Regions from separate parts of the Erwinia amylovora genome, predicted to be linked through region 2. Evidence: predicted binding sites of a transcription regulator. Region 2 holds the regulator's gene; the other holds the start of a gene.
What was found. Region 2 encodes sigma-54, which starts transcription at its own class of promoters, with help from an activator protein. Its sites were predicted from a motif close to GTTGGCACANNTTTCGCTNT; they were not measured.
Positions count from the first base shown of each region.

Region 1: a site for sigma-54 is predicted at 1,133-1,152, ahead of glnA (glutamate--ammonia ligase). Genes of this name have one in related genera too.

Region 1 is NZ_CP066796.1:3,714,226-3,717,648, forward strand. Features, by position in the region: gene typA (ribosome-dependent GTPase TypA) at 1-863, opposite strand, end outside; gene glnA (glutamate--ammonia ligase) at 1,300-2,709, shown strand; gene glnL (nitrogen regulation protein NR(II)) at 2,901-3,423, shown strand, end outside.
Region 2 is NZ_CP066796.1:378,062-381,484, forward strand. Features, by position in the region: gene ptsN (PTS IIA-like nitrogen regulatory protein PtsN) at 1-135, opposite strand, end outside; gene hpf (ribosome hibernation promoting factor) at 313-600, opposite strand; gene rpoN (RNA polymerase factor sigma-54) at 623-2,056, opposite strand; gene lptB (LPS export ABC transporter ATP-binding protein) at 2,105-2,830, opposite strand; gene lptA (lipopolysaccharide ABC transporter substrate-binding protein LptA) at 2,836-3,387, opposite strand; gene lptC (LPS export ABC transporter periplasmic protein LptC) at 3,365-3,423, opposite strand, start outside.

The sequences.
Region 1 (3,423 bases), 470 kb from region 2:
ATGGTGTCAGAGATGTTCAGTTCGCCCAGCCCGGTAATCGCGATGATATCGCCCGCTTCCGCTTCGGTCGCGTCGATACGCTCCAGGCCCAGGTGAGTCAGAACTTTACCGACTTTACCGTTACGGGTTTTGCCTTCGCTGTCGATGATCGTGATCTGCTGGTTCGGCTTCACTTTACCGCGCTTGATGCGGCCGATGCCGATAACGCCAACGTAGTTGTTGTAATCCAGCTGAGAGATCTGCATCTGGAAAGGTGCTTCCATCTCGACCTGCGGTGGCGACACATGTTTTACAATCGCTTCGTACAGCGGAGTCATATCTTCCGCCATATCGCTGTGGTCCAGACCGGCGATTCCGTTCAGGGCAGAGGCGTAGATCACCGGGAAGTCGAGCTGCTCGTCAGTGGCATCCAGGTTGACGAACAGGTCAAATACCTGGTCAACAACCCAGTCAGGACGCGCGCCCGGACGGTCAACTTTGTTGATTACCACGATCGGCTTCAGACCGTTAGCAAAAGCTTTTTTGGTCACGAAACGGGTTTGCGGCATCGGGCCATCCATTGCATCCACAACCAGCAGCACCGAGTCAACCATTGACATCACACGCTCAACCTCACCGCCGAAGTCGGCGTGCCCTGGGGTATCAACGATGTTGATGCGGTAGTCATTCCATTTAATGGCGGTGTTTTTTGCGAGGATGGTAATCCCACGCTCTTTCTCCAAATCGTTGGAGTCCATTACGCGTTCGGTTGCTTCGGTGCGGGCATCAAAGGTCCCGGACTGCTGCAGCAACTTATCAACCAGGGTAGTTTTACCATGGTCAACGTGGGCAATAATGGCGATGTTACGCAAATTTTCGATCACAGCTTTGCCTCAGGCATTAGAAATAGCGCGCTATTGTACACGGATTAATCGAAGGACTGAACAAGTTCGAGGACTTCGTATAAAGATAACTGTCCGGATGGTTATGACACCCATTTCCAGTGCAAAGATTGCACCGGAATGCTGAAATTGCACCAAAATGGTGACCAGCCACCACTCAACAGCACCAGAATGGTGCGCGACTTCCATCGTGGTGCATCCCCCGTCTGACGAGAGGGCGCATCATAGCGCCTTTTGCATAAAATAAAAAAGTTGGCACAAATTTCGCAAATACTCTGATAAGCGAAAAATGCCCTTTTCCACACGGTTGTAAGCTTGTCAGAGATCTTTATTATCGGAAGTAGCGCAGCGAAATGCAAAGCGCACCGTGGAAGTTCTCTAACCGCGACGACAATGACAAAATCCAGGAGAGTTAAGTATGTCAGCTGAACACGTTCTGTCGATGATGAACGAGCACGAAGTCAAATTCGTTGACCTGCGTTTCACCGATACCAAAGGCAAAGAGCAGCACGTCACTATCCCTGCTCACCAGGTTAATGCTGACTTCTTCGAGGAAGGCAAAATGTTCGACGGCTCCTCGATTGGTGGCTGGAAAGGGATTAACGAATCCGACATGGTTCTGATGCCGGATGCCACCACCGCTGTCCTCGATCCGTTCTTCGAAGATGCCACCCTGATTATTCGTTGCGACATCCTTGAGCCAGGCACCATGCAGGGTTACGACCGTGACCCACGCTCCATCGCCAAACGCGCAGAAGATTTCCTGCGCTCTTCCGGCATTGCCGACACCGTGCTGTTCGGGCCAGAACCCGAGTTCTTCCTGTTTGACGATATCCGTTTCGGCAGCAGCACTTCCGGCTCCCACGTTGCTATCGATGATATCGAAGCCAGCTGGAACACCGGTAAACAATACGAAGGCGGCAACAAAGGCCATCGTCCGGGGCTGAAAGGCGGCTACTTCCCGGTTCCTCCGGTCGACTCATCACAGGATATCCGTTCTGCGATGTGTCTGACGATGGAACAGATGGGCCTGGTGGTTGAAGCTCATCACCACGAAGTCGCCACTGCCGGTCAGAATGAAGTGGCTACCCGCTTCAACACCATGACCAAGAAAGCTGACGAAATTCAGATCTACAAATATGTCGTCCACAACGTGGCTCACGCTTATGGCAAAACCGCCACCTTTATGCCTAAGCCAATATTCGGTGATAACGGCTCCGGTATGCACTGCCACATGTCACTGTCAAAAGGCGGAACTAACCTGTTTGCGGGCGACAAATACGGCGGCCTGTCTGAAACTGCCCTGTTCTACATCGGCGGAGTGATTAAACACGCTAAAGCGATCAATGCGCTGGCTAACCCGACCACTAACTCCTATAAGCGTCTGGTTCCTGGCTACGAAGCACCGGTTATGCTGGCTTACTCTGCGCGTAACCGTTCCGCGTCTATCCGTATTCCGGTTGTCGCCAGCCCGAAAGCACGCCGTATTGAAGCGCGCTTCCCCGATCCGGCTGCTAACCCGTACCTGTGCTTCGCGGCACTGTTGATGGCTGGCCTTGACGGCATCATCAATAAGATCCACCCGGGCGATGCGATGGACAAAAACCTGTACGACCTGCCGCCGGAAGAAGAAGCGGAGATCCCTAAAGTTGCTGCCTCCCTGGACGAAGCTCTGGCCGCTCTCAACGAAGACCGTGAGTTCCTGACGCGTGGCGGTGTGTTCACCGACGACGCGATCGAAGCTTATATCGAGCTGCGTAAAGCGGAGATGGAGCGCGTGCGCATGACCCCGCACCCGGTTGAGTTCGAACTGTACTACAGCGTTTAATTTTTGTTATCCCGGCGAATGTCGTCTCGCAGCTGTGGCATGAAGGACGCCGGGTATTTGTTGCCGTGGAACTTTCAGCCCATCTCAGGATGGGTTTTTTTCACCGCGGATTTATCGTTCAGCAGGACGATTTTAACTGACACGGCTATAATGCACTAAGTTGGTGCAAAAAAAGTTCTGGAGAAGGCCGTATGGCAACTGGCACGCTGCCCGATGCTGGGCAGATTCTCAATTCGCTGATCAATAGTATTTTGCTGGTCGATGGCGAACTGGTGATTCATTACGCCAACCCCGCCGCGCAGCAGTTGCTGGCGCAGAGTTCCCGCAAGCTGTTTGGTACGCCACTGCCGGAACTGATGGGCTATTTTTCCCTGAATATTGAGGTCATGCGCGAAAGTCTGGATGCCGGACAGGGCTTCACCGACAGCGAAGTGACCCTGGTGGTCGACAGCCGCGCGCACATTATGTCGCTTACCGCACAGCGCCTGTCTGATGGGCTTATTTTGCTGGAAATGGCGCCGATGGATAATCAGCGCCGGTTGAGCCAGGAACAGCTGCAGCACGCGCAACAGGTGGCAGCGCGTGATTTAGTTCGCGGCCTGGCACATGAAATCAAGAACCCACTGGGCGGACTGCGTGGTGCAGCTCAGCTGTTGGCCAAAGCCCTGCCCGATCCGTCGCTGACGGAATACACCAAAGTGATCATTGAACAGG
Region 2 (3,423 bases):
CAGGTTAAGCTGTTTAGCCGCCAGTTCACTGATAATTTCCAGAGCGCGTTTTTTGCTTTGGCAATGTACATCGTTACGCGTGCAGGCGACGCTTAGCACGGAGTCCAGTTCCAGTTTCACATCGTTGTTCATCATAGTTTCACTTACTTATTCACTTCCGCAGGGCGCATGGCATTTTCCCAGGGTTGGATCATAAGATTAACATGCCGCATCGAGTAACGGCTCGTCTTTGAACAGAAGACGAGCCGTTAACCGCGTTCAGCCTCACTCATGATTTCGGTACTGAAAAATCCAGCCGGTGCTTAGTGAAGTTTAGTGTTGTTTTAGCTTGTCTTTATGTTTATTCAACTGACGCGTCAGCTTATCGATGAGGCCGTCAATCGCCGCGTACATATCTTTATCTTCCGAGGTGGCATGCAGCTCGCCGCCGTTTACATGCAGCGTGGCATCTGCAATTTGCGTCACTTTCTCCACTTTTAAAACAATATAGACCTGGTTAATCCGGTCAAAATAGTGCTCCAGTTTGGCAAATTTAGTGGTAACAAACTCGCGCAATGGTTCAGTGATGTCAACGTGTTGTCCGGTAATATTGAGCTGCATCGTGTCTTCCTTCTCTGTTCGTTCAAACCAGCTGTTTACGCTGATTCGATGGCGGGATGGATAAAGACTCTCGGTATTTTGCCACAGTGCGCCTGGCGACCATAATTCCCTGTTCGGAAAGCATGGAGGTTAACTTGCTGTCGCTAAGCGGTTTGGCAGGGTTTTCCGCCGAGACTAACTTTTTCACCAGCGCACGAATGGCCGTGGATGAGGCTTCGCCCCCGCTGTCGGTATTGACGTGGCTGGAGAAAAAATACTTCAGTTCAAAAATACCGCGCGGGCTGTGCAGATACTTTTGCGTGGTGACGCGCGAAATAGTTGACTCATGCATCTCGACCGCGCTGGCAATATCTGCCAGTACCATCGGGCGCATAAACTCTTCACCTTGTTCAAAAAAAGCCTGCTGTCGGTCGACGATGCAACGGGTCACTTTTAGCAGGGTATCATTACGGCTTTCCAGACTTTTGATCAGCCATTTCGCCTCCTGCAGGTGACTGCGGATAAACTGCGAGTCGCTATCGCTGCGTGAATTTGTGCCAAGAGAAGCGTAATGCTGGTTAATCTTTAGCCGCGGCACGCTGTCAGCATTAAGCTCTACCGCCCAGCGATGGCTGATTTTGCGTACCAGTACGTCCGGGATAACATACTCCGGTTCCTGAGTATTGACCGACTGACCTGGCCTGGGGTCGAGGGTCTGAATCAGCTGCATGGCGCTTTTCAGCACCTCTTCCTTAAGGCGCGTGACGCGCATCAGACTGCGAAAATCATGGTTTGCCAGCAGATCGAGATGTTCGCTGACAATCAGACGAGCCTCTTTGAGAAAAGGATGCTCTTGAGCGAACTGCGATAGCTGAACCAGCAGACAGTCACGCAGATCGCGCGCGCAGACGCCAACAGGGTCAAAGCGCTGTACCCGTTTCAGTACCGCTTCGACTTCCTCTGGTGCCAGCTCGTCGTTACCCATGCTGTCGAGGATTTCCTCCAGTGAAACCGTCAGATAGCCGGTATTATCTACGGCATCGACAATCGACGTTGCAATTGCCCGGTCGGTATCGCTAAACGGCGTCAGCTCTACCTGCCACATCAGATAGTCCTGCAGCGTCTGCGTTGTTTCCCCCTGATAGACGGGCAATTCATCGTCATGGTAGTCGGTGCCGGTCCCTGAGGGCGTTCCGGCGGTATAAATCTCATCCCAGGTGGCATCCAGCGGCAGCTCTTCCGGCATGTCCTTCTGTTCCAGTGCTTCCCGGGTATCCAGCGCCTCGGTTTCCTGATATTCGCGACTGGCCACCTCTTCATGAATATCGGTCTGTTCAAGCAGCGGGTTACTTTCCAGCGCCAGCTGAATTTCTTGTTGTAGTTCAAGCGTAGAGAGCTGTAACAGGCGAATGGCCTGTTGCAGCTGTGGCGTCATGGCAAGCTGTTGGCTCAGCCTGAGTTGTAGACCTTGCTTCATATTCAGGATGTTAATTCCCCAGAAATCATACCTAAGGTGAACACCTTATCAGAGTCTGAACTCTTCGCCTAAATAGACACGCTTCACTTGTTCATCGGCCAGGATCGCTTCTGGGGTACCGTGGGCGATTAAATGCCCCTGACTGACAATGTAGGCGCGTTCGCAGACTGCCAGCGTTTCACGGACGTTATGGTCGGTGATCAAGACGCCAAGGCCGCTGTCGCGCAGATGTTCGATTATTTTTTTTATATCAATCACGGAGATGGGGTCAACCCCGGCGAAAGGCTCATCCAACAGGATAAATTTTGGATTGGCTGCCAGCGCGCGGGCAATTTCCACGCGGCGGCGTTCGCCCCCGGATAGGGCCTGTCCCAGGCTATCACGCAGATGCGCGATATGAAATTCTGCCAGTAGCTCATTGGCACGGTCTTCGCGCTGTTCGCTGGTGAGATCGTTACGGATCTGCAATACCGCCATCAAATTGTCGTAAACGCTCAGGCGACGGAAAATAGAGGCTTCCTGTGGCAAGTAGCCAATCCCCCGGCGCGCGCGCGCGTGTAACGGCAATATACTGATGTCTTCTTCATCGATCACGATGCGCCCCGCATCGCGCGGCACAATCCCTACGACCATATAAAATGTCGTTGTTTTGCCCGCCCCGTTAGGGCCAAGCAGACCAACGATTTCGCCGGACTTAACCTGCAGGCTGACATCTTCAACCACCCGACGACCTTTGTAGGCTTTCGCCAGGTTTTCTGCAATTAAGGTTGCCATATTCGTTAGTTACTCTTCTTCTGGCCGTTTGACGAAGGGTCTTTATCTTGCAGCTGTGACGGCACCAGCACGGTAGTAACGCGTTTGCCGGTGTTGCCGTAAGCCTGCATTTTTTGTTCTTTTACCAGATAGGTAATGCGATCGCCTTTTACATTACTGTCAAGCTGTTCGAGATAGGCGTTCCCGGTTAACTCGACCCGATCGTTCGCCAGCTCGTAACGCATTTTCTCAGCGTGGCCCTGAACCGGTTTACCGTTATCCTGCATTTGGTAGAACGTTGCAAGATTGCCATAGGCATCGACAATGGTTTTTTTGCTATCGCCGCCCGGACGGGTCACGACCACCTTATCCGCCGTAATTTTGATGCTGCCCTGAGTGACCAACACGTTGCCGGTGAAGGTTGCCACATTACCCTGCATATCCAGCGCCTGGTTTTCTGAATCAACATTAACGGGTTTATTGGAGTCGCCGGTCAGCGCGAATGCCGGAACGCTACTGGCCAGCAGCAGGCCGGCTGTCAGTAACTTTAAGCTTTTATTGTTCATTTTGAATTTCATAAGATGTTTTGACCTTTTCAATCAACTCGGCAGTTT